DNA from 3 places in the Rhizobium leguminosarum genome. Region 3 is predicted to be linked to each of the others. Evidence: riboswitches for the same ligand, from Rfam matches in the RefSeq annotation. Region 3 holds a riboswitch; each other region holds the start of a gene.
The links. Region 3 has a riboswitch for FMN ahead of BA011_RS11570 (6,7-dimethyl-8-ribityllumazine synthase). Riboswitches for the same ligand answer to the same signal wherever they lie in the genome.

Region 1: another riboswitch for FMN. It lies ahead of ribN (riboflavin transporter RibN); the one in region 3 lies ahead of BA011_RS11570 (6,7-dimethyl-8-ribityllumazine synthase).
Region 2: another riboswitch for FMN. It lies ahead of ribB (3,4-dihydroxy-2-butanone-4-phosphate synthase); the one in region 3 lies ahead of BA011_RS11570 (6,7-dimethyl-8-ribityllumazine synthase).

Annotation. Positions count from the first base shown of each region.
Region 1 is NZ_CP016286.1:845,342-855,717, forward strand. Features, by position in the region: gene lon (endopeptidase La) at 1-1,857, shown strand, start outside; gene hupB (DNA-binding protein HupB) at 2,064-2,339, shown strand; FMN riboswitch at 2,574-2,728, shown strand; partial or broken gene ribN (riboflavin transporter RibN) at 2,813-3,720, shown strand; gene BA011_RS04375 (esterase-like activity of phytase family protein) at 3,804-6,014, shown strand; gene BA011_RS04380 (aldo/keto reductase) at 6,104-7,090, opposite strand; gene BA011_RS04385 (cupin domain-containing protein) at 7,235-7,636, shown strand; gene BA011_RS04390 (class I SAM-dependent methyltransferase) at 7,746-8,351, opposite strand; gene BA011_RS04395 (hypothetical protein) at 8,516-8,869, shown strand; gene BA011_RS04400 (glutathione peroxidase) at 9,011-9,559, shown strand; gene BA011_RS04405 (hypothetical protein) at 9,610-10,008, opposite strand; tRNA gene BA011_RS04410 (tRNA-Val) at 10,109-10,184, opposite strand.
Region 2 is NZ_CP016286.1:1,799,736-1,810,111, forward strand. Features, by position in the region: gene BA011_RS09010 (SDR family oxidoreductase) at 1-318, shown strand, start outside; gene BA011_RS09020 (glucose 1-dehydrogenase) at 591-1,373, shown strand; FMN riboswitch at 1,559-1,753, shown strand; gene ribB (3,4-dihydroxy-2-butanone-4-phosphate synthase) at 1,880-2,515, shown strand; gene BA011_RS09030 (IS1182 family transposase) at 2,694-4,025, opposite strand; gene BA011_RS09035 (SDR family oxidoreductase) at 4,259-5,026, opposite strand; gene BA011_RS09040 (DMT family transporter) at 5,353-6,261, shown strand; gene mobA (molybdenum cofactor guanylyltransferase MobA) at 6,271-6,900, shown strand; gene mobB (molybdopterin-guanine dinucleotide biosynthesis protein B) at 6,897-7,418, shown strand; gene BA011_RS09055 (LysR family transcriptional regulator) at 7,453-8,346, opposite strand; partial or broken gene BA011_RS41310 (cupin domain-containing protein) at 8,468-8,623, shown strand; gene maiA (maleylacetoacetate isomerase) at 8,733-9,368, opposite strand; gene BA011_RS44205 (hypothetical protein) at 9,388-9,549, opposite strand; gene BA011_RS09065 (organic hydroperoxide resistance protein) at 9,615-10,031, opposite strand; gene BA011_RS09070 (sensor histidine kinase) at 10,223-10,376, opposite strand, start outside.
Region 3 is NZ_CP016286.1:2,300,274-2,310,649, reverse strand. Features, by position in the region: gene ampC (class C beta-lactamase) at 1-36, opposite strand, end outside; gene BA011_RS11590 (LysR family transcriptional regulator) at 160-1,044, shown strand; gene BA011_RS11585 (antibiotic biosynthesis monooxygenase family protein) at 1,136-1,504, opposite strand; gene BA011_RS11580 (MarR family winged helix-turn-helix transcriptional regulator) at 1,603-2,079, shown strand; gene BA011_RS41540 (hypothetical protein) at 2,060-2,221, shown strand; gene BA011_RS11575 (VOC family protein) at 2,434-3,123, opposite strand; gene BA011_RS11570 (6,7-dimethyl-8-ribityllumazine synthase) at 3,383-3,817, opposite strand; FMN riboswitch at 3,896-4,038, opposite strand; gene BA011_RS11565 (SRPBCC family protein) at 4,283-4,729, shown strand; gene BA011_RS11560 (GCG_CRPN prefix-to-repeats domain-containing protein) at 4,915-5,223, shown strand; gene BA011_RS11555 (hypothetical protein) at 5,338-5,562, opposite strand; gene BA011_RS11550 (adenylate/guanylate cyclase domain-containing protein) at 5,778-6,884, shown strand; gene BA011_RS11545 (ABC transporter substrate-binding protein) at 7,033-8,001, shown strand; gene BA011_RS11540 (FecCD family ABC transporter permease) at 8,021-9,025, shown strand; gene BA011_RS11535 (FecCD family ABC transporter permease) at 9,022-10,059, shown strand; gene BA011_RS11530 (ABC transporter ATP-binding protein) at 10,068-10,376, shown strand, end outside.

The DNA of each region.
Region 1 (10,376 bases), 1.5 Mb from region 3:
ACCACCAGCGTCAAGCAGCGCCTCGAAAAGGCCCTCGGCTTCATGGAAGGCGAGATCTCGGTGCTGCAGGTCGAAAAGCGCATCCGCTCGCGCGTCAAGCGCCAGATGGAGAAGACTCAGCGCGAGTATTACCTCAATGAACAGATGAAGGCGATCCAGAAGGAACTCGGCGACGGCGAGGAAGGCCGCGACGAGATGAGCGAACTGGAAGAGCGCATCTCCAAGACCAAGCTGTCCAAGGAAGCCCGTGAAAAGGCCGATGCGGAGCTGAAGAAGCTGCGCCAGATGAGCCCGATGTCGGCGGAAGCCACCGTCGTGCGCAATTATCTGGACTGGCTGCTCGGCATTCCCTGGGGCAAGAAGTCGAAGATCAAGGCCGATCTCAACAATGCCGAGAAGATCCTCGAAGCCGATCACTTCGGTCTCGACAAGGTCAAGGAGCGCATCGTCGAATATCTGGCCGTGCAGGCCCGTGCTACCAAGATCAAGGGCCCTATCCTCTGCCTCGTCGGCCCTCCGGGCGTCGGCAAGACCTCGCTCGCCCAGTCGATCGCCAAGGCGACCGGCCGTGAGTATGTCCGCATGGCGCTTGGCGGCGTTCGCGACGAAGCCGAAATCCGTGGTCACCGCCGCACCTATATCGGCTCGATGCCCGGCAAAGTCATCCAGTCGATGAAGAAGGCGAAGAAGTCCAACCCGCTGTTCCTGCTCGACGAAATCGACAAGCTCGGCCAGGACTATCGCGGCGATCCGTCTTCGGCTCTGCTCGAAGTGCTCGATCCGGCGCAGAACATGACCTTCATGGACCACTATCTGGAAGTCGAGTACGACCTGTCGGATGTGATGTTCATCACGACGGCGAATACACTGAATATTCCAGCGCCCCTGATGGATCGCATGGAGATCATCCGTATCGCCGGCTACACCGAGGATGAAAAGCGCGAGATCGCCAAGCGGCACCTGCTGCCGAAGGCCATCAAGGAACATGCGTTGCAGCCGGAAGAATTCTCGGTCAGCGACGACGCCCTGATGGCGATCAGCCAGCAGTACACCCGCGAAGCCGGCGTCCGCAACTTCGAACGCGAACTGATGAAACTCGCCCGCAAGGCGGTCACCGAGATCATCAAGGGCAAGACGAAGGCCGTTCACGTGACGGCGGCCAACATCTCCGACTACCTGGGCGTCCCGCGCTTCCGCCATGGCGAAGCAGAGGGCGAGGATCAGGTCGGCGTCGTGACCGGTCTTGCCTGGACGGAAGTCGGTGGCGAGCTGCTGACCATCGAAGGCGTGATGATGCCGGGCAAGGGCCGCATGACGGTCACCGGCAATCTGAAGGAAGTCATGAAGGAATCGATCTCGGCAGCGGCCTCCTATGTCCGCTCGCGCGCTGTCGATTTCGGCATCGAGCCGCCGCGCTTCGACAAGAGCGACATCCACGTGCACGTGCCGGAAGGCGCGACGCCGAAGGATGGCCCCTCGGCCGGCGTCGCCATGGCAACCGCGATCGTCTCGATCATGACCGGGATCCCGGTGGACAGGCATGTGGCCATGACCGGTGAAATCACCCTTCGCGGCCGTGTGCTGCCGATCGGCGGTCTCAAGGAAAAGTTGCTCGCAGCGCTTCGCGGCGGCATCAAGAAGGTGCTGATTCCGGAGGAAAACGCCAAGGACCTGGCGGAGATTCCTGATAACGTGAAGAACAACATGGAGATCATCCCGGTATCCCGCATGGGCGAGGTGATCAAGCATGCGTTGATCCGGCGGCCGGAGCCGATCGAATGGGACGGCACGGTGGAAACGCCGGTCATCGCAACGGTCGAAGGCCTCGATGAGACAGGCGCAACCATAGCGCATTGAGTGGCCTTTGCCACATTTATGCCCAATTGGCCCAAAACACGCAAAAAGGCTGGCGGAAACGCCAGCCTTTTTTGTGAAAACGTCATGTAGACGCTTGCTTTTCCTTGATTTGCAGGGCTTTTGGGTTTTCGGCGGGCCTGATGAAACCTATTCTGCGCCTAGCTTACTTTTGAGTCGTTTCATACCATTTAGAAAGGGGTGGAAACATGAACAAGAATGAACTCGTGTCCGCAGTAGCCGAAAAGGCAGGACTGACGAAGTCTGACGCGGCTTCCGCTGTTGACGCGGTTTTTGACGTTGTCCAGGCTGAACTCAAGAACAAGGGCGACATCCGCCTCGCGGGTTTCGGCAGCTTCACCGTTTCTCATCGTGCCGCATCGAAGGGCCGTAACCCGTCGACGGGCGCTGAAGTCGACATTCCGGCTCGCAACGTTCCGAAATTCACGCCCGGCAAGGGCCTGAAGGACGCCGTCAACGGCTGATCTGAGATTATCCACCAGCCGGAAACGAGACCAGCTGTGCAGGATTTGAGAGGGGTTCGGCTTTGCCGAACCCCTTTTGCTTTAGAGCATGATGCCGAAAAGTGTGAGCGGTTTTCGGACGACATCATGCTCTACTTTTTGATTTAGATTCGGATTCAGATTTTAGGCCGATCCGGCCTAAAATCATCTGGATCTAGGAGCACTTGCCGCCGCGCGGGCTTTGATCTACGACGTTTCTGTTCTCAGGGCGGGGTGAAACTCCCCACCGGCGGTAAGGGTTTCGGCTCGAGCCCGCGAGCGCCTTTCCCCGTGTCCAAGCGGGGGAGGGGTCAGCAGATCCGGTGCGATTCCGGAGCCGACGGTTAAAGTCCGGATGGAAGAGAATGAGCGTCGGTCGTGCGAGGGTGGGGATCCGCCATGTCGTTCGTGTCCGTGCCTCATGCGTCCTGATTTATGTTGGTCCCTGGTCACGGATGAAAGACATGAATCAGAATTCCCTTGCAGTCGAGCCGTCCCGCGCCGTTGTCGGCGCACTTTGGATGGTCCTTGCCGGCATTGCCTTTTCGCTTCTCAACGTCGTCACCCAATGGCTGACGATGAAGCTTGCCTTTCCCTCGGCGTCGGCAGCCTTCTGGCAATATGGCTTCGCCTTCCTGTTTTCGCTGCCGTTCCTGAAGAGGCTCGGCCTTGCAGCGATGTGCACACACTATCCCTGGCGCCATCTTGCGCGCGTCGCGCTTGCCGCGCTCGGCGTCGAGGCTTGGGTTGCCGGCCTTGCCACGGTGCCGATCTGGCAGGCGATTGCACTGGTGATGACCTCGCCCTTCTTCATCATTCTGGGCGCCCGGCTATTTCTGGGTGAGCGTGTCGGCCCGGCCCGCTGGGCTGCGACGGCGGCGGGCTTCACCGGGGCGATGATCATTCTGCAGCCATGGTCTGATGGTTTTGGCTGGGCGGCTCTCTTGCCTGTGCTTTCGGCGCTGCTGTGGGGCGGCTCGTCGCTGATCACCAAGAGCCTGACAGGCATCGAACGGCCGGAGACGATCACCGTCTGGCTGCTCGTTCTGCTGACGCCGATAAATGGCGGGCTGGCGCTTGCGGCAGGTTTTGCAGTGCGACGGGTGCAACCCTTGCCCTGTTGCTGCTGGCGGGGCTGCTGACTGCCGTAGCGCAGTATTTCCTGACGCTCGCCTATGCTGCAGCCGATGCCGCCTACGTCCAGCCGTTCGACGATCTGAAGCTGCCGTTGAACGTGCTGGCCGGTTGGCTGTTCTTCGGTTATGCGCCGGCGGGCTACCTCTGGCTGGGAGCGGCTCTTATTCTCTCCGCTTCTCTGTTCATCATGCGCAACGAGATGCGCCGGGAGCGGAAACTCGCCTGACATGATCTGACGCAAAATGCCGCATCTGTCATGCCTCTGTCATGCCGCTCCCGCAGAAAACTCATGTTTCGAATGTTCGACACATGGGGGATTTCATGACAATTTCATCGCGCAAGGCAGCGCTTGCTGCCGTGCTTCTCGCATCCGTTGCCTTCCCGGCCGCGGCCGAGCCGGTTTTCAACCGCATCGCTTCCTTCCCGGTCGCAGAGAACCTGCCGGTCGACAAGGACAAGCTGTCGGTGAGCTCCGCCGAGATCATCACCGCGACCGACGACGGCAACACGCTGATCTATAGCGACAGCCCGCTCGGCGCGATCGGCTTTATCGACATTACCGATGCCAAGGGCCCCAAGGCCGGCGGCGCGCTGATGATGGACGGCGAGCCGACTTCGGTCACCTCGAGCGCCGGCAAGGCGTTCGTTGCCGTCAACACCTCCGAAAGCAAGGCGAAGCCCTCGGGCCGTCTGGCGATCGTCGACGTGGCGAGCAAGAAGATCGAAAGCACGTGCGATCTCGGCGGTCAGCCGGATTCGATCGCCCTCAACAAGGACAAGACGCTCGGCGCCATAGCGATCGAAAACGAGCGCGACGAAGACGTCAATGACGGCAAGATCCCGCAGATGCCGGCCGGCGATCTCGTCGTCTTCCAGGTCAAGAACGGCACCGTCGATTGCGGCACCATCAAGCACGTGGCGCTGACCGGGCTTACCGGCGTCGCCCCGGAGGATCCGGAGCCGGAATTCGTCGCCTTCAACAGCCTGAATGAGATTGCCCTGACGCTGCAGGAAAACAACGAGATCGTCATCATCGACGCCAACACGGCTGAAGTGAAGACGCATTTCTCCGCCGGCAGCGTCGATCTCTCCGGTATCGACACCAAGCGTGACGGCGCCCTGAAATTCTCAGGCGAAGCCAAAGGCGTGCTGCGCGAGCCCGACGCCGTGAAGTGGCTGGACGACAACCGCCTCGTCGTCGCCAATGAAGGCGACTACCAGGGCGGCTCACGCGGCTTCACCATCTTCGACAAGACGGGCAAGCTTCTCTACGAATCGGGCGCTTCCTTCGAACGCGCCGTCGCCCATATCGGCCACTATCCGGAAAGCCGCTCGGGATCGAAGGGTGTCGAGCCCGAAGGCCTCGAAGCCGCCAAGTTCGGCGACATCAATTATTTCTTCCTGCTCGCCGAACGTGCCTCGGTCGTCGGCGTCTATAAGGATACCGGCGCCGATCCCGAACTCGTCCAGCTGCTGCCATCAGGCATTTCGCCGGAAGGCGCGATCGCCATTCCCGCCCGCAATCTCTTTGCGACCGCCAACGAGGTCGATCTCGGCAAGGATGGCGGCACGCGTTCGCATGTGATGATCTACGAGCGCTCGGAAGGCGAGAAGGCCTATCCGCAGATCGTTTCCGCCGAGAAGGACGGCAATCCGATCGGCTTTGCAGCCCTTTCGGGTCTCGCCGCCGTTCCGGGCAAACCGGGCATGCTCTACGCCGTCAGTGACAGCGTTCTGGGCTCGCAGCCGACGATCTACTCGATCGATGCCAGCAAGAAGCCGGCCGTCATCATCGACGCCCTCGTCGTCAAGCGTGACGGCGCCCCGGCCCAGAAGCTCGACATCGAAGGCATCGCGGCTGCCGCCGATGGCTCCTTCTGGCTCGCCTCGGAAGGCTACAGCGAGCGTCTCGTCCCGCACGCCCTCTACAACGTCAATGCCAAGGGCGACATCAGGGCCGAGATCGCCCTGCCGAAGGAGCTCGTCGCCAACGAAATCCGCTACGGCTTCGAAGGCGTGACCATTGTCGGTACCGGCGACGACATCACGCTCTGGATGGCGGTCCAGCGTGAGTGGAGCGACGACGAGAAGGGCTTCGTCAAGCTCGTCTCCTACAATCCGAAGAAGAAGGAATGGGGTGCCGTTCGCTATCCGCTCGACAAGACGGAAAGCGGCTGGGTCGGCCTGTCGGAAATCTCGGCTCAGGGCGACAGCGTTTACATCATCGAGCGCGACAATCTCGTCGGCGATGCCGCCAGGCTGAAGAAGCTCTACAAGGTGGCGATATCGGAGCTGAAGCCCGCCAAGCTCGGCGGCGAGTTGCCGGTCGTCAAGAAGACCGAAGCCCATGACTTCCTCGGTGAGCTGAAGTCTGCCACCAACGGCTATGTGCTGGACAAGCTCGAAGGCTTCACTTTCGACGCGTCGGGCAAGCCCTACGCGGTCACCGACAATGACGGCGTCAGCGACTCCTCCGGCGAGACCCTGTTCTTCCCGGTCGACCTGACCGCCACGAACTGAGCTTCTGATAGTTACACGACAGAAAAATGGCCGGGCGAAAACCCGGCCATTTTGCCTTTCGGCCATTTGCATTTTGGAATATCGATAGCCTACCAGCGCTGGTGCACATGCGGCGCGATCAGCCGCTCATAGATCTCGCGCGTTGCCGCCATGACATCGGCTGACAGCGGCGCAAGGTCGGCGGCAGCCGCGTTGGCCCTGGCCTGCTCGGCATTGCGGGCGCCGGGGATGACGACGGTGACAGCGTCGCTCATCAGAATCCAGCGGAGCGCGAAGGCAGCCATGGTCGTGCCCTCGGGCACCAGCTTGCGCACCTCTTCCACCGCCTGCAGGCCGACCTCGAAGGGAACGCCGGCAAAGGTCTCGCCGACATCGAAGGCCTCGCCGTTGCGGTTGAAATTGCGGTGGTCGTCGCTGGCAAAATGTGTGTCCCGGGTGATCTTGCCGGAGAGAAGACCGCTGGCGAGCGGCACACGGGCGATGATCGCCACATTCCTGCGGCGCGCTTCCTGGAAGAAGAGGTGGTCGGGGCGCTGGCGGAAGATGTTGTAGATGATCTGGATGCTGACGACGCCGGGATATTCGATCGCCTTCAGCCCGTCTTCGACCTTTTCGACGCTGACACCGTAACCCTTGATCTTGCCGGCCTTCTGCAGCGCGTTCAGGCCCTCGAAGACCTCAGGCTGGTAAAGCACTTCGCGCGGCGGGCAGTGGAGCTGCACGAGGTCGAGGCTGTCGACGGCAAGATTCGCCAGGCTGCGGTCGATGAAGCCTTCAAGATTAGCCTTGGTGTAGCCTTCGGCGACATGCGGGTTGAGGCGGCGGCCCGCCTTGGTGGCGACCATCGGGCGTTCGCCACCGCGCGTCTTCAGCACGTCGGCAATGATTTTTTCAGAGCGGCCATCGCCATAGACATCGGCCGTATCGATGAATGTCATGCCGGCATCGAGCGCGGCATTCAGCGCCGCGCGCCCGTCGGCCTCGCTGACATCACCCCAGGAGCCGCCGATCTGCCATGCGCCGAAGCCGACATTGGTGACGGTGAAGGGCATGCGGCCAAAAGCATGGTGTTTCATGAAAAATCCTCCGTAGGTGAAAGGTGTTGGAATTATCAGTCGGGTGAGTCCGCAGCAATTGCCGATCCAGCTTTGATTGGTCGCCTCGATGAAATATCGTCGCGATATAGGGCTTCAACCGCAATCAATGGAAAAGGAAAGATCATGGAGATCAAACCCGTCGGCTCTCGCTCCTCGACGAAGCCACCGGCCGACTATTTCACCGGCACCGTTCGCCAGGATCCGCTGATGGAAACGCCGGCGCCGGCACGGGTGAGGGCGGTCTCCGTCACCTTCGAACCCGGCGCCCGCACGGCCTGGCATACGCATCCGCTCGGCCAGACGCTGATCGTGACATCAGGCAAGGGCCTCGCTCAGAGTTGGGGTGGGGACATCCGCGAGATCCGTGCCGGCGATACCGTCTGGTTCGCGCCGGGCGAAAAACATTGGCACGGTGCTGCCCCGGATACGGCGATGACGCACATCGCCATTCATGAGGCGCTGGACGGCAATCACGTCGACTGGATGGAAAAGGTCAGCGACGAGCAATATTCCGGCCAGGCGTAAAGCATGTCACGCAAAAGTGTGCAGCGGTTTTGCGGTGAAGACATGCGCAAGACCAAAGACCTAAAGCGTGTGAAGCGAATCTGAAAGATCGCGCCGCGCTTTAGACTGATCAGAGCCGCTTTAGGCAATAGGAAAAATGCGCGTGTGATTCGACCGTCAGGAACTCGAATTGCCAGCCGTAATCCTTGCAGAATTTGGTAACCGCCTCGACGACGCCGTAGACGATCGGCTTGACCGTATTGCCGGTGCAGAAATCATGCCCGGCAATACGCCCCGTCCGCTTCACCTTTTTTTCGCAGAGCAGGAGTTCCTGCCAGGTGAGCTCGAAGGAATGATCGGTATCGATATAGGCCCAGTCGAGGAAATCGTCCTCGAATTCGGCAAGCTTCTCGAGCGATGTGCCCTGCATCAGGTGCAGCCGGCCGGCCTCGATCTCGGCCGCGAAATTCGTGTGGATCGAGTCGAGCCCGGAACTGTAGCGATCCATCGACCAGGGATCGATGAGGTAGAGCTGTGCCGGTCGGTTCTTTTCCAGGATCTCCGCCGTATATTCGCCAAAGGCCGCTCCCACCTCGACGCCGATGCCGCCGTTCGGAATCCGGTAGAGCAGCTCGCCGCGATCCGGCAGCAGCCGGGCGTTTTCCATATGATGGGCGCTGAGCGGGGTGCGCGGCATGCTCGCCCGGAGCGCCTGCCTTTCTTCACGTGTCTTCATCTTGATCTCGGGATTGCGGGCGACTGACGGCCCTGATGCGGTTTGACGGGAAGGTAGGAGCAGCCGGCACCGATGACAACCGCATGACAGGAATTTGCTTCTTTCGAACAAACCGCTAAGTTCCATCTGTGAACTGACGAAAAAGCCTCGGGAGGAGCGATTTCATGAGACGCATGTGGCCTGAAGAATTCAACGCCATCATCAGCGGAGCTGAGGAGGTGGTGTTGGAAACACCAGCCGAGGCCGGCGAAGCGCCGCTGCAGCGCAAGGCGCTGAAGGCGCGAATCACCATGCAGGATTACGAGCGGATCTGGCCGCTCGCCGAGATGCGCTTCCGGCTTGGCGAAAGAGATGGCAAGGCCATTACGCTGATCACCACCAACCCCCACTATCATCCCTGGCATCCGAAGGACGGCGGTAGCGTCGATTCCGTGTCGGACAGTGGCCGCCATTACAAGACGGATTATCTCGTCGTGCACTTCCTGCTCGACGACGTCAGGGAAACTTCGCCAGCCTGATATCTCTGCCCATAGAGCCGGCGCCGGCCGCAAGGCCGGGCTGGCAGCCGGAGTGACGCCGAGTTGATCCCGTCGCTGATGACAACGGCTGCGATATCGCTAAGTTGAGCGAAGGACAGATTGCTGAAATTGGAGGTTCCCGTGACGGGCAATGTGCTGGATATCCCGGTCAAGACTGTGGATGGTCGTCAAATGACGCTCAACGAATACAAGGGCAGGGTGATTCTGATCGTTAACGTCGCCTCGAAATGCGGGCTAACCCCGCAGTATGACGGGCTGGAAAAGCTCTATGGGGAAAAGCGCGAGCGCGGCTTCGTCATCGCCGCCTTTCCCGCAAACGACTTCAAGGGCCAGGAGCCCGGCACCGACGCCGAGATCCTCGATTTCTGCACCAGCACCTACGACGTCACCTTCCCGATCTTCTCGAAGATCTCGGTCAAGGGCGAGGCCCAGCACCCGCTTTACCGGCAGCTGACCAAGTCGGGTGTCGCGACGACGGGTGACGGACCAATGCGCGAACGCCTGAAATCCCATGGCATGACAGGCGGCGATGAGGACGATATCCTCTGGAATTTCGAAAAATTCCTGATCGGCCGCGACGGCAAAGTCGTCGCCCGATTCGCGCCCGATGTGACGGCCGACGATTCGCGGCTGGTTTCGGCGGTGGAGAAGGAATTGGCGAAGGCATGAATTGGAGGGTATGCGCGCGGCAAGGCATGCCCATCACCCCAAACACATGGTCACATCTGTGTCAGAGAAAATGAGAAGGCGCATCGGGCGCCGCTCATAAACGAAACGCGGTTTTGGAAAAACGAAAACGTATATTCATCGCCGCTTTGACCGCTGTCTTTGAAAGATGCGGGGAATCGGCTGATTGTGCTTAAGACGCCGCGCTGGCTGGTTTTCTTGATTTCCAGGCTGCAGGCTGAATTGTCCGCATCGACCGAAAAATTAATCGGCAGATCTGACGGCATTCTCAGGAGATAGGTCCTGGCTTCACGCGCCGGGGTTTCCCCCGAGGTCGTCATCGTCTGGTCCCCGGCAGACAGGAACACCTCTTGCGCCGGCTCTCTGGCAATGCACGGCGGCGCAGCCACGCCTGCGAGAAGCAGCGTAGAGATGATGGCAACGGTTTTCATGAGGTGTCTCCTGACAAAACACCTTGCGCAGATACTGGCCGGATTAGCGAGCTAATTCGGAAGCCTAATCTGATGAACAAGCAGCAGGAATGTTTGGAAATGGTGGGCGATGACGGACTCGAACCGCCGACATCCTCGGTGTAAACGAGGCGCTCTACCAACTGAGCTAATCGCCCATCGCAAACGAAGCCGGATCGGCCTGTCGCGTTGGTGGCCGTGATCTATGCGGATCGCGGCAAAACCGCAAGAGTGTTTGTGAAGATTTTTTGATTTTTTTGGTGGTGGTCCCGTGTCTGGCAATGCCGCTCAGGCCCGGCGCGGGTGTAAAAAAGTGAGGGGCGGGCGGCGGGCATGTCCGTTTCGAAGGC
Region 2 (10,376 bases), 500 kb from region 3:
ATCGTAAACCGCGGGCTGAGCCAGGCGCACTATAACGCCTCCAAGGCCGGCGTGATCCATATGTCGAAGTCCATGGCGATGGAATGGGTCGACCGCGGCATTCGCGTCAACACCATCTCCCCCGGATACACGGCAACGCCCATGAACACCCGTCCGGAGATGGTCCACCAGACCAAGCTCTTCGAAGAGCAGACGCCGATGCAGCGCATGGCAGCGGTGGACGAGATGGTAGGCCCGGCGGTGTTCCTGCTGTCGAATGCGGCAAGTTTCGTGACCGGCGTCGATCTTCTCGTCGACGGCGGTTTCTGCTGCTGGTGATGCGATGAGAAAGCTCATTGCCGCCGCTGGAAAATGCACGGTCTCGCTTCCTCCCTGGCTGAGATCGAGGCGCTGAAGGGACTAACGGGTATGACGGCGTGCGATATCGTCGTCTGCCCGCCCTTCACGCCGATCGAACGGACGGAGAGCTCAGGCGTCGTCATCAGCGCTCAAGACTGCCTGAATTCACGACAACCAGTTGAGCTCCAATAATGATCGCATGGTAGGTCGCATCCACATTTGCTGTTTGTCGACGGACGTAAGGAAAGAGCATGAAACGCTTTGAGCAGAAGACTGTCGTCATTACCGGGGGAAGCCGCGGCATCGGAGCGGCGATCGCCAAACGCTTTGCGAAAGAAGGCGCCAATCTTGTCGTCTCGGCCAATGAGGACCTGGTTCACGGCGTTGCCGAACAGATCCGGGCCGAAGGCGGCAAGGCGATCTCCTTCATCGGCGACGTCACCGACAAGGCGAGCGTCACCGCCCTCTACGATGCCGCCGAGAAGGAATTCGGCTCGGTCGACGTCTCGATCCAGAATGCCGGCGTCATCACCATCGCCCGCGTCGAGGACCTGACCGAAAACGAATGGGACAAGGTCATGGCCGTCAACACCAAGGGCGTCTTCCTCTGCGCCCAGGAGGCGATATCAAGAATGCGCAAACACAAGCGCGGCGGCCGCATCATCAACACCGCCTCCGGCCAGGCCCGCGACGGCTTCATCTACACGCCGCATTATGCCGCCTCGAAAATGGGCGTCGTCGGCATCACCCAGAGCCTGGCCAAGGAAGTCGCGACCGAGAAGATCACCGTCAACGCCTTCTGCCCCGGCATCATCGAGACCGACATGTGGGCCTATAACGACCAGGCCTGGGGCAAGTTGCTCGGCAACTACGCCCCCGGCGAACTGATGAAGGAATGGGTCGAAGGCATCCCGATGAAACGGGCCGGCTCCGGCGAAGACGTCGCCGGCCTGGTCACCTTCCTCGCCAGCGATGACGCCGCCTATATCACCGGCCAGACGATCAATGTCGACGGCGGCCTGATCATGTCCTGATGCATGTCGCCCAAAAGTGCGCAGTGGTTTGGGGACAACGACACGAATCAAACCACCAACGAAACGCGGAAGGCCACGCCGTCGTCGCCTCCGTGTGAACAGTGTGTCCATCGGCGTTAGGGCAACCTTGCATTTTTGCCAGGTCGAGTGACCTTGCCATTTGCCTGTTTTTGATCCTATCTTTGAAATGTTCTCAGGGCGGGGTGTAACTCCCCACCGGCGGTATCAGGAGCAATCCTGGAGCCCGCGAGCGCTTCCGGCACTACAGCGCCGCGTGTCTTTCAGACGCGCAAAGGACGCTGTAGCACTATTGCTGGAAGGTCAGCAGATCCGGTGAGATGCCGGAGCCGACGGTATAGTCCGGATGGAAGAGGACAACACGGGCAGTCGCACTCCATCCCGGAGTCGGCTGACGTTTGTTCGCCCAAGGGAAGAAGGCTCGCTCACGGATTGAGCCGAGCAGACCATGTCAGCCCGCTGACATAACCCTTGAAAGGCCAGACAGCATGACTATCGCAAGAATTGAAGATGCCATATCAGCCATTGCCAGCGGCAAGATGGTCGTCGTCGTCGATGATCAGAACCGGGAAAACGAAGGCGATATCGTGGTCGCCGCCGATGCCGTCACCCCGGAAACGATCGCCTTCATGATGACCCACGCCCGCGGCCTCGTCTGCATCGCCATGGAAGGCGAGCGCCTCGATGCACTCGACATTCCGCTGATGGTGCCCAACAACACGGAATCGCACAAAACCGCCTTCACGGTTTCGGTCGATTATCTCAAGGGCACATCAACAGGCATCTCGGCTGCCGACCGCGCCGCCACCGTCCGCGCCCTAGTCGACGATCGCGCAAAGCCAGCCGAATTCGCCCGCCCCGGCCATATCTTCCCGTTGCGCGCCAACCCCCGCGGCGTGCTCGGCCGCCCCGGCCACACCGAAGCCGCCGTCGATCTCGCCCGCCTCGCCGGAAGGATCCCCGCCGGCGTCATCTGCGAAGTCGCCAATGACGACGGAACCATGTCCCGCCTGCCCGAACTCACGCTCTTCGCCGAACGCCACAACCTCCCCCTCGTCACTATCGAGGATCTGGTCGCCTATCTCGACCGCCAAGCAGAAAGAGACATACGCGAAGTCGCTTAATCTGCGCAAAGCCGCCAGCCCCCTCCTTCGAGGCCCCTGCGGGGCACCTCAGAGCTTGTGAAGCTTTTGAATCTGGTGCGTTTCTGGCCGGTCTTGGTTGGCCGATGCAATCGAGCGTCAGACGATTGCGAGGTGCGTTCGGATGGTCGCTTGTTGGCGTCTGGGTGATTGGGCTGGTTTAGCCGTTGGCAAGCCGATGGCCTTGCAAGATATTGTTGGTGAGTGCGTAGCAGAGCACGACGGCACGGACCTTTTCGATGCCGCGCACCGGCAATTGTCGCAGGTTCCAGTTGCGCCAGCGGGCATGGATGCATTCGCAGATCGAGCGGGGTTTGTACTGAGCCTTGCCCATCTCGCTTGCCATGCGAGCCCGCCAGGCTGGCACACCCGGACCGTCGCCGTGCCGCGGCAAGAAGGGATCGGTTCCGTGCTTGGACTGAGTGGGCGGACAAAAGACCTCAACCCCTTCGGCGTGCGCCCACTCGATATCTTCAGCGCTGCAAAAGCCGCCATCGGCGAGATAGCGCCGCGGCAGATGGCCGCTCAGCGCGCCCAACCGCTCCAGCATCGGCCGCATGAGGCCGCGATCGGAACCGGCATTGGTCACCTCGAGCCCGACCACGAGCTGCTCACCGGCCGCGCTCGCAACCTGCACATTATAACCTGGACGGAAGCCGCCGTCGGCCATCTTCATCACCCGCGCCTGTGCATCCGTGCTGGAGGCGCGCGGCTCCTTCGGCTTTTTGCCATTGCCACGCTTTTCTTCGCGTGCCTGGCGCCGGTGCTCGATCTCTTCAAGCGCGGCCTGGGCTGCTCTGACCCGCTCGCCACGCTCGCGCGCCGCTCGTTGCTTGGCCGCCTTGATGCGCCGATTGCTGGCATCCGAACGCGCATCAACCTCCTGCTTGAGCTGATCCACAACGGCCTCGGCAATCGAAAGATGCCGATCGAGCGTCGCCTTGCGGCTGAACGAGGCGGCGCCCGCGCTCGCCCGTACCCGCACGCCATCCTGCGCCAGACTATCGAGAGCGACGAGCCCGGCATTGGCAAGCGCCGCCAGATGCTCGCAAAGCAGCCGGTCGAGCAGATCGGCGCAACCAACCCGAAAATCCGCCAGCGTGTGATAGTTCACCGAGACACCGCCGCACAGCCAGCGATAAACGTCGTGGCTCCCGCACAGCCGTTCCAGCGCCCGCGCGCTGCCGACGCCGTCGCTGCTGGCATAGAGCCACAGCGCCAGCAAAAGCCGTGGTGAAATCGGTGGATGGCCCGGCCTGTGCTCACGCGCCTTGATCCGATCTTCGAGCCCGCTCAGATCCAGTCCCTCGACATAGCTCCAAATGACGCGCACCGCGTGATCCTGGCCGATCAAGCTGTCGATATCCACCACACGCAACTCGATCTGATCGCGCACCGGCTCGCGCATGCGCGCCGCACCGCCCGCCACCTGAGCACTTCGCCGCGCCTCATGCACCGGCAATCCTTCGAACAGCTCGTCGCCCACCATCATCCCCCAAGCAAATCAACCACCCAACAGAATCACAATCCAATCGCATCCGCCACCAAACATTCACAGCCTCTCAGGATGAGGCTGGAGAGAGGGCGTGCCAAGCCCCACGGCACCACAATTAGCCCTCATCCTGAGGCGCGCAGGCCGCAGGCCGGAGCCTCGAAGGACGAGGGCGGGTGGCTGGGTCCCAGACGCGAACGGCTGGTTACCACAGCACACCCTATTTCCTGCCCCTATGTCCGGCTGATCGAAACCCCACCATCCGCCAGCATCGCCGTGCCGGTCACGAAGCTCGACATGTCGGAGGCGAGGAAAAGCGCCGCATTGGCGATCTCTTCGGGTTGCGCCATGCGTTTCAGCGCATGCAATCCCTCGACGAAGGCGAGCACCTCCGGCGTGGCATCAGGCGCGTTGGTAATGCTGGCGGGTGTGTCGGTGCCGCCGGGAAGCAGTGCGTTGACGCGGATCTTCTGCGCTCCGAGTTCAGCGGCGAGCACCTGCACGAAACCGATCAACCCCGCCTTGCTCGCCGCATAGGCGGCCATGCCAGGCATGCCGACAGTGTGGCCGACGAAAGTCGAGGTGAAGATCAGCGATCCGCCGCCTTTTCCCATCACCGCCGACTGGTACTTGGCGCCGAGGAACGCGGCGGTGAGATTGGTCTCGATCGTCTCGCGCCAGCCCTCCAGCGACAGCCCGGCGACCGGCCCCATCTCACCGAGGATGCCGGCATTGTTGAAGGCGATGTCGAGCCTGCCGAAGCGCGAGACTGCCGTCTCGACGAGCCTTGCCTGCAGCGCCTCGTCCCTGACATCGCCTGATATGGCGACGGCCTGTCCGCCCTCCGCCTCGATTTCTGTGATGACGGCATCGAGCGCGTCCTGCCGCCGGCCGGTGACCACAAGCTTGGCGCCTTCCCGCGCAAAGAGTTTCGCCGCCGCGCGGCCGATGCCGGAGCTTGCGCCGGTGATGATTGCGATCTTGTCGTTGAGAAGTGTCATATCGGTCTCTCCTGGGTTGTTGCGATATCCGAGATGCTCAAACTTCAGACGATGCAGCCACCCGTTTCCCGCGTAGCACGAGAAAAACGCCTATGGCCGAACCGGCAGCTCGACGGCGCGTCCTCATCGACGCCTTGATTGCGGCGTCGGAAATATCGGAATTCATCTTATAAAACGGGGATTTGCGGAAACCTGTGTCCACGCCTGCGTTGACATCCGCGTTATTGTGCACCGCATCATCGATTTATGCTTTGTGTGACATTCATCCGATTCCCTTCATGCATCTTCGCGACTAAAAGGAGCGCACAGGTAACGGGAATCTCTTCATGCCGCGGTCATGCAATACTGAGGGCGCCATCTATATGAGCTTGGCGATGGCCGGCTTTTCCGCAAGCGACGCTCTGTCCAAATCGGTGATCGCCTATATGAACGCCGGCGAGATCATGTTCCTGCGCGGCCTCTTCACCAGCCTGCTCGTCTATCTGATCGCCTGGAGAATGGGCGCGCTGCGTTCCTGGCGCATCGTGCTGGAGCCGATGATCATCTTCAGGATCATCTGCGAGGCGCTCGCCGCCGTCACCTATATCACCGCGCTCGGCATGATGCCGATCGCCAACGCCTCGGCGATCCTGCAATCGCTGCCGTTGGTCGTCACCTTCGGCGCTGCCCTCTTCTTTGGCGAGCCGGTCGGTTGGCGGCGCTGGTCGGCCATCGTCGTCGGCCTCATCGGCGTGATGATCATCATCCGCCCCGGCCCTGAGGGATTCACCGCCGCCGCCCTCCTCTGCGTCGCCGCGGTGCTGACGACGGCCGGCCGCGATCTCGCCACCCGGAGCATCAGTCCGGAGATTCCCTCGCTGATGATAACCGTCATCACCGCCATATCAGCCTCCTTCTTCGGCGCGCTCCTCATCCCGGTGCTCGGCGGCTGGCAGCCGGTCAGCGCTAACGCGCTTGGGCATCTCGTGCTCGCCTCTGTGCTGGTGCTCATCGGCTACCAATCGGTCATCCTCGCCATGCGCACCGGCGAAATCTCCTTCGTCGCGCCGTTCCGCTATACCAGCCTGATCTTCTCCTCTCTGCTCGGCTTCATCTTCTTCGCCGAAGTGCCTGACAACTGGACGCTCTTGGGGGCTGCGATCGTCATCGCCTCCGGCCTCTATACGTTCTATCGTGAGGCCAAGCGCCGTGTATCGCCGATCGCGCAGGAATCCGCGCCGCGCGCGCCGGTTTGAGGAAGGATCATGGCTGAATTCTCCTTGGATAAATCTCATATAGCAGGCGTCGTCCTGGCCGGCGGACGTTCGCAGCGCATGGGCCGCGACAAGGCGGGCGTGATGCTCGGAGCCGAGAGCCTGCTCCGCCATGTGCTGACCCGCCTCTCGCAACAGACCTTGCTCGTTGCCGTCAATGCAGAAACCGCCGCCGAGGACGTGCCTGTCGTTCCCGACCGTTTTCCCGGAAAGGCCGGACCGATGGCCGGCATCCATGCGGCCATGGTTTATGCCGCCGGCCTTCCCTCGATCACCCACGTCGTCACGGTCTCGGTGGATTGCCCGTTCTTCCCGGCCGATCTCGTCGCCCGGCTGGCGGCAGCGGTCGAGCACCCGTCGCAGATCGCCATTGCCGCCTCCGAGGGCCGCAGCCATCCCGTCTTCGGGCTTTGGCCGGTGACGCTGGCCGCCGATCTCGAAGCCTGGATCGCCATCGACGAGAAGCGCCGCGTGCGCGACTTCCTGTTACGGCATGACGTTACGGAAGTGGCGTTCCCGCTGCATCCGACCCGCGCCAGCCTGCTCGATCCCTTCTTCAACATCAACACGCCTGATGATCTCGTCGAGGCGGAACGCTGGCTGGAGGCCCTCCGCGCATGACCGCACCGAAAATCTTCGGCATCGCCGGCTGGAAGAACTCGGGCAAGACGGGGCTCGCCGTCCGGCTGGTGACGGAATTCACCCGCCGCGGCTATAAGATCTCGACGATCAAGCACGCCCATCATGATTTCGACATCGACAAGGTCGGGGCCGACAGCTACCGCCATCGCCAGGCTGGCGCCCATGAGGTCACCATCGTCTCCGGCACCCGCTACGCCATCATGCACGAGCTGCGCGGTGCCCCGGAACCTGAATTCGAGGAGATCCTCGCCCGTCTCGCGCCCTGCGATCTCGTGCTGATCGAAGGTTACAAACGCGAACCGATCCCGAAGATAGAGGCCCGCCGCCTGGAGGCCGCCAATCGTGAACCGTTGGCGCCGAGCGATCCCCATATCTGCGCCATCGCCGCCGATCATACCGTCACGGATACGGCCCTGCCGGTCTTCGATCTGGACGACACAGGCGCCATCGCCGATTTCATCGCTGACATCGTCGGCCTTGGAGAGGTTCGGCAGTAAGTCCCGGATCCGGCCGCCCGGAAACGGTGGGCATCTATCCTCGATAGCGAAGTGCATCGACGACGAGGGCGAATGCCGGCGATGTATGCCTGCGGCTCGGATAGTAGAGATGGTAGCCGGAAAACGGCAGACACCAATCCTCGAGGACGCGCACCAGCCGCCCTTCGGCAAGATGTGCCTCGACCAAGTCCTCCGGCATATAGGCCAGCCCAAGACCAGCCAGCACTGCGTTCAGCCGCAGGGCTATATTGTTGAAGACCAACTGTCCTTCGACCCGAACCCTGAGCTCGCGCCCGCCCTTCTCGAACTCCCATGCATAAACGCTGCCATAGGTTGGCAGGCGCAGATTGATGCAATTGTGATCCGTAAGGTCCTGCGGCGTCAGCGGCTTCGGCCTGGTGTCGAAATAGGTGGGAGCGCCGACCACGGCCATGCGCATGTCGGGGCCGATGCGCACCGCGATCATGTCTTTCGCCACCTGTTCTCCAAGCCGCACCCCGGCATCATAACGCTCGGCGACGATGTCAGTCAGACCGTAGTCGACGATGATCTCGACATTGATATCAGGATAATCAGGCAGCAGCTTTTCCAAGGCGGGCCAGAGGACGGCATTGGCCGCATGCTCGCCGGCATTGATGCGGATGGTGCCTGCCGGCTTCTCCCGGAAGGCGCTCAAGGCAGCCAGCTCGCTCTCGATCTCGTCGAGCCGCGGCCCGATGGAGACGAGCAGGCGTTCGCCGGCCTCCGTCGGCGAGACGCTGCGCGTCGTGCGTGTCAGCAATCGCAGTCCAAGCCGCTCCTCGAGCCCTCGGATGGTATGGCTGAGCGCCGATTGTGACACACCCAGCTTGCCCGCCGCCTTTGTGAAGCTCTGTGCGCGTGCAACGGCGAGGAAGGCGATGAGGTCGTTGACGGCAGGGCGCGGCATTGATGAAACTTCCTCATGGGTTCTTGCCGTTTATACCATCTAATCGCGACCAAACACACGCGCTAAATACCTTGCTACTCAAGTGGACATTGTCCACCCCGACATCGAAAGGAAGACAAAGATGGAAATCAAGCGAAGCGGTTCGCAGCCTTCGGCCAAGGGATCGGCCGATTGGTTTACCGGCAGCGTGCGTGTCGACCCGCTGTTTGCCGCGACCAGCCCCGCACGTGCAGCTGGCGCCAGCGTCACCTTCGAGCCCGGCGCCCGCACCGCCTGGCAAGGGTCAACCGCTAAAAGCGGCCGAAAGTCCGTCAGGGCGATCTCTCATCCGAACACGAGAAGCGAAGCGGCCACAGTCACCTGCGGCCGCTTCTTCATCGATTGCCTCATCGTCTCGGTGTTGGCGCATTATCCTGGAAAGCCGGTATCGCCTCAAGCCTCGCGACGATATCCGCGATATTAGGCCATTGCGTTAGGTCGAACCCCAAGCGCCTGGCGCCGATCGCCTGCGGGAACAGGAAGATATCGGCAATGCTCGGGCGATCGCCGACGGCGAAGGCCCCTTGCCGGCGGCCGGCGATCATCGTCTCGACAGCGGCCATTCCCTCGCCGACCCAATGACGATCCCAGGCGGTGACGGCATCGGCATCAGCCTGGAACGTGGCGCGAAGATGCAGGCCGATGCGTGGCGGCAACAGCGCATGGATCTCTGCTGTGATCGCAAGCGCGATCGACCGCGCCAGCGCCCTATCTTCCGCTGTATCAGGCAGCAATGGCGGTTCAGGCTGAAGCTCATCGAGATATTCGACGATCGCCAGCGACTGGGTGAGGAGAACGCCGCTATCCGTCAGTAAGGCGGGCACGAGCCCTTGCGGATTGACACTGCGATATCTGGCCTGCCGGCTCTCGGCATCTTCGCCAAGGATGGTGACCGGCAGCGCTTCGGCCGTCAGTCCCTTCAGGGCGAGCGCGATACGAACTCGAGATGTCGCCGAGGAAATTTCGTTCTGATAGAGTTTCACAGTCTTCTCCCTGGTGAGTCTAATAGAGCAGTTGGAGCGGCGGCCGCTCTCCTGAGGATGAAGCTGCGGATGCCGCCGTCACGAGGCCGGCAAGCGGCGACGGCTCCTGTGAGCTTACATCGTAGATGCAGGGCGCTGCGAAAATCGTCGCCCCCAGAATGCAGATCATCATCAGTCTCATTGGTTCCTCCATCGACGAGGCCCGACCGGCCTCGTCATGTTCCTTTTGGCGATCGATCCCATCTGTCAGGCAATGCTCAATTCGACATTGATATTGCCGCGGGTTGCTTTCGAATAGGGGCAGGTCCGGTGCGCTTCATCCACAAGCGCCCTTGCCAGATCCGCTTCGATGCCCGGAAGGCTGACCTTGAGGCGAGCCTGCAGGAAATAGTCGCCGTCGGTCGCCCCGAGATCGACCTCGGCGTTGACGGCGGCATCTGCAGGAAGCTTGACCTTCAGCTTGCCGGCAGCAATGCCGATCGCGCCGATGAAGCAGGCAGACCAGCCGGCAGCGAAAAGCTGTTCGGGATTGGTGCCGGTACGGTTGCTGCCTGGAGGCGAAAGCTTGATGTCCAGTTCGCCGTCGTCGCTTTGCGAAGCGCCGTCGCGCCCGCCTGTCGTGTGGGTCTTGCCGGTATAGAGAACCTTGTCGATCTTTGTCATGGAACACTCCTTTGTTGCGTCGCTAAAGGCGACTGGCCGCGATGCGCGGCCGGGTTGACAGAGTGTGGTTTGATTGACGGATATATCCGCCATGTTTCCGAAATCGCCCGAAATGTCACAAAGCGTAGCATCCGGTATCAAGGACATCTTGGCATACAAAACCTGGCGAGATTTTGCGGCGACCCCCGACGTCAATGGATGGTGACTTCCGCCGCCAGTCCGCCACCGGCGCGATTGTAGAGCCGGAGCGACCCGCCGATCTTGGCCGTCAGCTGCTGGGCGATCGCAAGACCGAGACCGGTGCCGCCGGTTTCCCGGTTGCGGGATTGCTCCAGCCGGAAGAAA
Region 3 (10,376 bases):
TGCGGCCGATAGAATTCCTATCCAATCACGCTTCATTTCTTCATCCTCTCAAAGCAGCTTCATCAGCGCAAAGGCGCATGAGGACGGCATTTAATGGCACTGTTTTGCGGCAGCAAACGATGATATCTCGGAGGAGATCCAAGAAAATCTAGGGCTAAGATGGTTCGGCAATTCCTCCCTTTAAATGGCTTGAGGGCCTTCGAAGCATCGGCAAGACATCTCAGCTTCACCCGGGCCGCGATCGAGCTTTGCGTTACCCAGGCGGCTGTCAGCCAGCAGGTGAAAAGCCTGGAGAAGCGGTTGGGGGCTGCCCTTTTTCAGCGTCTCCCAAGAGGCTTGAAAATCACCGCTGAAGGCGAAGCTCTTTTGCCGACCTTGACCAATTCCTTCGATCAGATGGCGATCACGCTGGACCGGATTGAAGCCGGGCAGGTTCGGGAATTGCTGTTCCTGGGCGTGGTCGGGACGTTTGCCGTCGGCTGGTTGTTGCCAAGGCTTTCGGATTTTCAACGGCAGCACCCGTTCATCGATGTGCGCGTTTCGACAAACAATAATCGCGTCGATATGGCGGCCGAGGGACTGGACTTTGCCATTCGCTTCGGCAGCGGTTCCTGGCATGGCACAGAAGCGCTGCGTCTGTTCGACGCTCCGCTCTCTCCCCTGTGCGCGCCCAAATTGGCCGAGCGTTTGAGGTCGCCTGCAGACCTGGTCGAGGCGACGCTTTTGCGGAGCTACAGGGCGGACGAATGGAGCACCTGGTTCGCGGCAGCGAACGTTCCTCCGGCGGCGCAAATAAACGCCGGTATCGTCTTCGACTCTTCCCTGGCGATGATGGAGGCGGCCCTGCAAGGACTGGGGGTCGCTCTGGCACCGCCGTCGATGTTTTCCAGACATCTATCCTCGGGGGCTATCAGACAACCTTTTCCCACGACCATATCGCTGGGGAGTTATTGGCTAACCCGACTTCAATCAAGACCGCCAACAGCGGCCATGCTCGCATTTTCCGATTGGATAACGTCGCAGATGTCTTCCGCATCGCAATGAGCTTCCGGCGAGCCGGAGGCCGAGATCATCCCAACCGGCGTCAGCCTCGTGGCGCTCTCCTCTCGTCATGCCTCCACCGCTGCAGCTTTGCTTACGCCACGCAGATGCCCGGCACGGCGACCTTCTGGAAGAGATGCGGTGAGGCGACCGCCGAGGATGGATAGGCCGAGAGCTTCGCCCGAAACTCCGGATGCGAGAATGCCGCCCGGAAGTCGGCGGTCGATTCCCAGACGGCATAATTGAGATAAGCAGGACTTTCGCCGATGGCGCGGTGCATCTGGGTCGAGATGAAGCCCGGCTGCCGTTTCATGAAGGCGGCATCGGCCCGCCAGGCATCAAGGAAGGCCTGCTCGTCGGCCTTGTCGAGCGTGAAGAGGTTGATGAGGATGATCGCGGAGGCATCGATCGCGATTTGGCGATCGATCGGGAAGGCAGGGTCCATCGGGCGCATGAGCGACATGGTCGACTCCATCTGATTTGGTTACATGATGTCAATCTGGTGATACGGATACATATCCAGTTTGACACTATGATGTCAATATAGCTATATGGTGACAAATGGACGAACTTCAACGAACCCCGGCCGGAACAGCTTTGACCGACCTCATTCTGGATCTCTTCCGGCTCAACAACCGGATGATCAACGCCGGCGATAAGCTTGTCGACGGGCTCGGCCTGACCAGCGCCCGCTGGCATGTCCTCGGCACCGTCGTCACAGCAGGCCGGCCACAGCCGGTTGCGTGGTTGGCGCGCGACATGGGGGCCAATCGCCAGAACGTCCAGCGCATCGTCAACGATCTGGAGAAGGAAGGGCTTCTGGCGTTCCAGCCCAACCCGCACCACCGACGGGCACAGCTCGTCTTGCTGACGGACAAGGGAAAACAGGCATACGAAACCGCCATGCGTCTGCAGGCCCCCTGGGTCGACGGGCTCTCGGAAGGGCTTCAGGTCGAGGATCTCAAAATCACGCATGCCGTCATGAAGGCGTTGCGCAGCAAACTGGAAGGACATGGAGATGTTGAAGAGCAGGCCTGATCGCCATGGCGCAATAGCGGTTTCGATCCACTGGTTGAGTGCGATTCTGATCCTGGCGCTGCTCGGCTCCGGCTTCCGGGCCGCCAACGCCATGGATGCCGCGACCAAGGCAGGGCTGCTGCGCTTCCACATTCCGGCATAATTCCTTAAACAGGAGACGCAGATCGGCGAACCTACAAAGGAGCTGGCTACTGCCAAACCCAATTCGATGATCAACACTCACCAGGACCGGCTCGATGGTATGGTGGCCGCTGCACGCGGCAAAGACACGCGATGAAGTCCCGGCGCGGCACGTGCGGTACCCGCCGGGATGTTTCTCTCGAATGATGTCGCCGTCTGGTCGCCGCCCTTGCCCTATAAGGGCAGCTGCTTACCGGCCTGTTCGCTGACCATGTATTCGGCGTACCAGTCCGGCCAGTTCTCGTCGTGTTTGCCGCCGTTCCGTTTCTCGTGTTCGCCGTGCGCGGTCGCCGCACGGCGCATGGCTGACGCGAGATCGGTTGAGTTGGTGAATGTCGTCCCGTCGGTATCGATGCGTCCCGGCAGGCGCGTGGTGACTTCCTGGAACAGCCAGCCGTTGCCGTCGGGATCCTTGAAGGAGGCAAAGGAGCGGTAGCTGCGGTGATCGGGATCGCGGCCGGCAATGCGGAGCCGCCCGAACAGATAGGGTTCGTCCTTGCCGGCATAAACGCCGGCCGCGTCGTGGAACACTTCGCTCACCTCGACGCCGCGGGCGATGAGATCGCGGCGGGCGGCCTCGATGTCGGAGACGATAAGATAGAGCCCCTGGGCTGAGCCGGGGGCTGCGGCGGTGACGTTCTTGCCGAAGATGATCGCGCAGCCGGAGCCGGGCGGCGTAAACTGGATCACCCGAAAGTCGGCATCATTGGCGAAGTCGGCGTCGAGCCGCCAGCCCAAGCCGTCGTAAAAACGTTTGGCGCGGTCGACGTCGGAAACGGGGATGACGACCACCTCGAGCTTGGTGTCGACGGGCTGTGTTCTCGGGGTCTCAATGGGGGATTCGCTGCGCAGTGCATTGCTCATCTTAAGCTCCTTGGGTTCTGGATGTCTTGAGAATTGCGGACACGTGACGGGCCAAGTTGACCACGGCGCGGTGGGGTCGTCGAATCAATTATTCTGTCTGATTTGGCCGGTATTGGCGGATTCCGCTGCGACACACGGCGCGTCGCTCTCGATTCGTGCGGTTGGTGCGGTCATGTCGATCCGATGAGGCGGCGGGGTCGGTTCCCCGCCACCTTCGTCTGTCGTCCTGCGGCTCGTCGAGCCGGGGTGCAGGAAGTCCCTACGCAGCGAGAGCGGCGCGGGTTTTGCCAATCGTCAGAGCCGCCTTTGCTGCCTCGCGCCCTTTCTCGACGAAATGTGCTCGGTAGATCTGTTTGTGGTGCACGGTTTCCTGATACTGATGCGGCGTCAGCGAAACCGACAGCACCGGCACACCGGTATCCATGCCGGCGCGCATCAGCCCATCGACGACGGCCTGGGCGACGAATTCGTGGCGGTAGATTCCGCCGTCGACGACGAAGGCGGCGGCAACGACAGCGGCATAGCGTCCGGTTGCCGCAAGATCGCGCGACAGCAGCGGCATCTCGAATGCGCCGGGAACATCGAACACATCGATCTGCTCGGGCGGAATAAGCTGATGGAAGCCATCTAGGGCGCGGTCGACGATATCGGCGTGCCAGCTGGCTTTGACGAAGGCATAGCGGGTGGGTGTCATGGTAATCTCCTTTGGCGAACAGACACATCACCCAAGGCGATCACGAACGTCCCCGACAGCCGCAAGGGCGGCAGGAACGCACGTTCTCTTTCATCCGGACTATGACCGTCGGCTCAGGCATCTCACCTGATCTGCTGACCCTTCCTGAGAAGGCGCTCGCGGGCTCGCAATCTAAATTGCATACCGCCGGTAGGGACTTGCACCCCGCCCTGAGAACGGCGCGAACAATAGGGGGAAGGTGACGGGCTGGCAATAGGCCGAAATGCTTCGCGACTAATGCTGGATCAGCGCTCCCGACGCGGCGATTTCGCTTGTTGGTCGATCGCGACGGGCAAGCCCTCTTGCGGAGGATGGGCTTGCGCCTACATGCTGTGCGTGAGGACATTCACGTCAGAATAGCGGCAAGACAGGCTGCGCCGTCTCCACCGGAGACGGGCAGGGCCATGGAAACCATGGGAGAGAGAGATGCAAGACCCCTTTGTCGTCCACCGCGAGGCGCATATCGCGGCGCCGCCGGCTGCGGTGTTCGCGTTGATGACCGACCCGGAAAAGATCCTGCGCTGGATGGGAACGGAAGCGCAGGTCGAGCCGCAGCCCGGCGGGCTCTATCTCGTCAACGTTACCGGCGCGCGCTTTGCGCGCGGCTCGTTTCGCGAGGTGGTGCCGGTTCATCGCCTTGCCTACAGCTTCGGCTGGGACGGCAGCGAGGTGGTGCCGCCGGGGTCGAGCCTAGTCGAGATCGACCTGATCGAGCAGGGGGGCGGAACGCTGCTGCGGCTCACCCATAGCGGTCTGCCGAGCGCCGAGCAATGCGCCGGCCATGCGGAAGGCTGGGCACATTATCTCGGACGGCTGACCGAGGTCGCCGCCGGGGGTGATCCGGGTCCCGATCCTTTTTACGGCAGGACATGAACAATTTTTGCGGGCGGCGGGGCGGTTCTGAAGCGCTTGCCGTTGCGACAACAGCGGTCGGCGAGCGCTCTGACCAGCCGTGCGGAAGCGCTTCTTTTTCTCCCGCAAACATGAACGCGCAGTTCATCTCCAGTTCAATTTGGCGGTCATAAGGTGTGGACGGCTGGATTGAAATGGAGTTCTCGATGAAGGCACTTTCTATCGCGGCTGCCTTGCTCGCTGGCAGCCTCTCGTTCGGCACAGCGCAGGCGATGCCGATGGGGACAATCAATGTCCAGAGCAATGTCACAAAGGTCGACTACGCCTGCGGTCGCGGCTGGCATCTGACGCGCTGGGGCGAATGCCGGCGAAACTGGCGCCGCCCACCGCCGGTAGCTTTCTACGGTGGTCCGCCCCGCTGGGGCTGGGAGCGGCGTCACCGGGATTGGGATGGCCCGCGCTGGCGCCATGAGCGGCGCTGGGATCGCGACCGCCGTTGGCGGGATTATGATTAAGGGTCTTGCTTAGTTGGAGATGGACGAAGGCCGGGGCGATTTTCGCCCGGCCTTTTCTGATGAGACAGCTTCACGACGCTGACCGGCAGCGTCCTCCCGATTTGTCCGATACAGTCAGATCCTGCTGACGAGCCAGTACTTGTCGTCGATCAGCTCCTCGAGCTCGACCGGGTCCTTGACGCCGAATTCGAACCATTCGACGAGTTCCTTCGCCTTGCGGCTGCTCTCCTCCGCCGTCAGCTCGACCTGATGTCTTTCGCACCATCGCCGAAGGATCGACGTCAGCAGCGTCATGTCATTCCCATCCAGCGGATCTTTCGGCCAGAATATCGTGCCCATCGCACCCCTCAATCACACGATGACGAACGACCCTATAATGGAATCAAAGTCGCGCAAGTTTAAAGTGTTTATTTTTTGTTTTCCACCACGCCGAATGTTTTCGACAGCCGATGCGGACGGCCTTTGCGGGCGACAGGCCGAGTTGCTGGAAACGTCCCCACGATCACCCGGGGGATGTCCTTGCGGACGTCCACGTGGGCGTGCGATGTTAAGCGATGGATCTGCCGTCTCCCCTTGCCTGGCTGGTTGATGAGGCCGGAGCCTCGCCTGGTCCCGAACGGTTTCTGGCCGAGCTCGGGCGCCGGCTGCTGGCCGACGGACTGCCGCTTTCCGGCGGCACGCTGACGCTTTCGGTGCCGCATCCGATCATTGCGCGGCGCACCTGGTTGTGGCGGGCCGAGACCGGTGCTGTCATCGAGGCGCTGGCCTTTGCCGCGGCTCCGCAGAGCGAGGCCGGGCGCGACTGGCTGACCGGGCTTGGGCCGGTATGGGAGGAGCGAATAGGGCCTTCGCAGGATAGTCCCATGCTCGGCTGGGCGGGTATCGACAACCGGGCAGGGGCGGGCGCATTCGCTCCGGCCGACGCCGACAGGCTGCGCGAGGTTGCGCGTTTTGCCGCCGCACCGCTCGCAGCACTCGCGGCGCGGGAGGCGCGGGCAGCTCTGCTCGAAGCCTATCTCGGCCGGCGTAGTGCCGCCCGGGTGCAGGCCGGCGAGCTTGCCCGCGGCAACGGCGAAACCATCCGTGCCGCTCTTCTCTGCGCCGATCTGCGCGATTTCACCGCGCTTTCGGAGGTGACGGAGCCGCATGCGATGATTGCGACGCTTGACGCATGGTTCGACCGCGTCGCAGGCGCGGTGCACGCCTTCGGCGGCGAGGTGCTGAAATTCATGGGCGACGGCGTGCTGGCGATCTTTCCGGTCATGGGCGCTTCCGACGACGCAGGAAGGGTGTGCCACGGAGACCGGGAAGCCTGCGAGGCAGCACTCAGGGCGGTTGCTGCCAGCCGTGCCGGCATGGCCCATCTCGACCAGATACGCCTGGCGCAGGGGCTGGCGCCGCTGCCCTTCGGCGCGGCGCTGCATTTCGGGGAGATCCTGTGGGGCAATATCGGCGCAGCCGACCGGCTGGACTTTACCGCCATCGGCCCCGCCGTCAATCTGGTCAGCCGGCTGGAAGGGCTCTGCAAGCCGCTCGGCCGAAGCGTGCTGATCTCGGGCGCGGTGGCAGCGAATACGGCGACGGCGCTGACGCCGCTCGGAGAGCATACCTTGCGCGGCATTGCCCAGCCTTGCGCGGTCTTCACCCTGCCGGAGAGTTGAGCCGCAAGGCAGGCCAGGTGCCGGATACGGGGCGTGTCCTCCCGGCTGCCACTTTTGTCCAACCCCGAAATCCTGCAAGAGAATCATGATTGTTAAACTCCGCTTTTTTGGCTAAAGCCTGTCCGCACATTGGACGGAGGTTTCACACATGGCTCTATACGCACGCACATTTTTCTCTGCTCTGGGTCTGGCTGCAATGCTGATGGGAGCGGCCGCTCAGGCCGAAGAGGGCAAGAAAGTCTCGATCATTGACGACCGCGGCGTCACCGTCGAAGTCCCGGCGCAGCCGAAGCGCATTGCCTCGATTTCCTATTTCGCCGATGACGTCGCGCTGGCGCTCGGCATCAAGCCCGTTGCGAGCACCTATATGACGGCGGGCCGCGAACCCGATTTCCTGCTTGGCCTGACCTCCGGGATGAAGCAGATCGGCCAGCGTGCCAAGCCCAATCTGGAACTTCTTTCCGAAGCCAAGCCGGACCTGATCATCGCGATCCGCCGCTATACCGTCGGCAACGCGGCGCAGCTGCAGAACATCGCCCCCTATGTCGCTTACAATATGGAACTGCTCGAAGAGAGCTACAGCGAAACCGCCGCGCTTTCGAAGCTGCTCGGCAAGCCCGAACGCGGCGAGCAGCTGAATGCCGATTTCCGCAAGCATCTTGCAGAATACGCAGCCAAGGCGCCGAAGGATGTTCATCCCCGCTTCCTGATCATGTGGGGCGGCGCAACACCTTTCGCCTTCCACACGGAAAATACCTCGGCTTCGATCGTCGCCGCAATCGGCGGTGACAATATTCCGGGGCCGAAGAGCCCAGGTGGTGAATTCGGCATCGATCTCAGCCTCGAAACCATGCTGGAGAAGGACCCCGAGGTCATCTTCATCTATGATTCCGGCCCGGATCGTCCGCATGAGAGCAATCCGATCTGGTCGCAGCTGTCGGCGGTCAAGAACAACCGGGTCTTCTATGTCGGCGACCAGTGGGTCGAGACCAATGGCCCGATCGCCCGCGAAATCGTCCTGCGCGAGGCCGCACATTATCTCTATCCCGACACGTTCCCGGCCATTGATGTCAAAGCGGAGGCCGCCAAGCTGATCCCCGCCGAACTGCAGAACTAAGCAGCGGAAAAGACTTGCGATGAGCTCGCGGCAATCGTCTCTGGCCATTGGGCTCATCGTCATGGCCTCCATGCTGGCGGTGATGCTCGGATTGCTGGTCGGCGCAAAGCCGATTTCGATCGAGACGGCGTTCCGCGTGCTCCTCGCACCCGACGGGAAGATCGAATCCATCCTGGTCTGGACGCTGCGCCTGCCGCGCAGCCTGACGGCCGTTGCCGGCGGGGCGGGGCTTGCCGTTTCCGGCTATGTGCTGCAGACGCTCACGCGCAATCCGCTGGCCGATCCCGGCATCACCGGGGTGACATCGGGGGCGGTTGCGCCGATCGTTTGCTGTTTCGTGTTCGTGCCCTGGCTGTCGCCCATCTATTATCCCTTCATCGGCCTTGCCGGCGGGCTCGCGGCTGCCTCGGTAACATTCTGGGTGTCGCGCGGCGGGCAGGGGCGGCCCTTGCAGCTCGCGCTCGGCGGCGTCAGCATCTCCCTCTTTCTCGGCGCGATCACCACCTATGTGCTGCTGCTGACCGGCCCCCAATCGGCATCGCTGCTCTTTTGGCTGGCCGGCGGCTTCCAGGGGCGCACCTGGTCACATCTCGCCTACATGCTGCCCTGGACAATCACTGGTGTCGTCGGGGCGCTCGCTCTCCGGCGCGTGATCGGCATGTTCATGCTGAGCGATCATGCGGCGGCCGGCATGGGGCTTCAGCTCGGCCTATGGAAACCTCTCATCCTCATTCTCGCAGTCATCCCGGTGGCAGGTGTCGCACCGGTCGCCGGGCCGGTCGCTTTCGTCGGCCTTGCCGCTCCCCATGTCGCGCGGCTGCTCAAGCCGCAGGGCACGGGATGGGAGATCGGATTATCCGCCGCCCTCGGCGCGCTGATCGTCACAGTCGCCGACGTTATCGCCCGCAGCGTCGCCATTCCGCGCGAGCTGCCAGTCGGCATCATTACCGCGCTGCTCGGCGGTCCCGTCTTCATTTACCTCATCCAGCGCGGGCAGCTCAACCTTGCAGGTGAGACGCGATGAGCGCTTCGGTATCGACAAGGGGCGGTTCCGCAGCCGTGTGGATGGTTGCCGCGCTTGCCGCATTGGCGGTCCTGTCGCTTGCCGCTGCGATCTTCCTCGGCGTCGCCGACATTCCGATCGCTGATGTCGTTGCCGTGCTGACTGGCAGCGGCTCCTCCGAAGCACGTTCGATCATCCTCGATATCCGGCTTCCGCGCATCGTCACCGGCATCCTGGCCGGCATCCATTTTTCGCTGGCGGGATATCTGTTACAGACCATCACCCGCAATCCGCTTGCCGACCCGTCGCTGATGGGTGTGTCGCAAGGGGCGACGCTCTCCGTCACGATCTTCCTGCTGTTCACCGTCTATATCTTCCAGCCCGGCTCGAACACGCTTGCCGAGCTGCCGGTCGCCTGGCTGCCCGCTGCCGGGCTCGCCGGCGGCATGCTCGCCGGCGGCGCCATCTATCTGCTTGCCTTTCGGCTCGGCCTGAGTGCCCTGCGCATCACGCTCTGCGGTGTGGCGGTCGGCGCTGTGCTGCATGCGGTGGCGATCGGCCTCATCGCCGGATGGGGATCGGCCCGCATCGAAATCATTCTCGAATGGCTTTCGGGCAGCCTTTATGCCCGCAGCTGGGATCACGCGCTCTTCCTGCTGCCGTTCACGATCGCCGGACTGGCAATGTTGCCGGTCATTTACCGGCCGCTGATGCTGCTGCAATTCGATGCGCCCGTCGCCCGGTCCTTCGGGCTTGCCTATCGGCGGCAGTTCACGCTCGTGCTGATCGTGTCTTGCGCACTTGCGGCGAGCGCCGTCGGCGCGGTCGGTCCGGTCGTCTTCGTCGGACTCATCGTGCCGCATCTCGCCCGCTTTTTGGCGGGGAGGAATTTCATCCTGTCGCTTGCCCTGACGATCGTGCTCGGCGCCATCATCGTCACGCTCGGCGATCTCGCCGGCCGGCTGCTGGGACAGGCGGAGGAAATCCCGATCGGGGTGGTGACGGCTGTTTTCGGCGTGCCGCTTCTGCTCGCGCTGCTGCGCAAAACCATGTGAGGCCGAAAATGCCATTGTCCTGCTCTGACCTGTCGGTGATGTACGGCCAGCGAAAGGCTCTCACCAGCTTCAGACTTTCGCTTGAAAAGGGCGAGATTCGAGCGCTGATCGGTCCGAACGGCTCGGGCAAGAGCACGGCGCTGCATGCGCTTGCAGGCCTGATCAAACCGGCGGAGGGCAAGGCGTCGCTGGACGGCGTTGCTGTCACCTCGATGTCGCGGCGGATGCTGGCGAGGAGGTTGGCATTCTTGCCGCAACAGCCGGCCGCACCGGACGAGATGACTGTCGCCCAACTCGTCCGGCAGGGCCGCTATCCG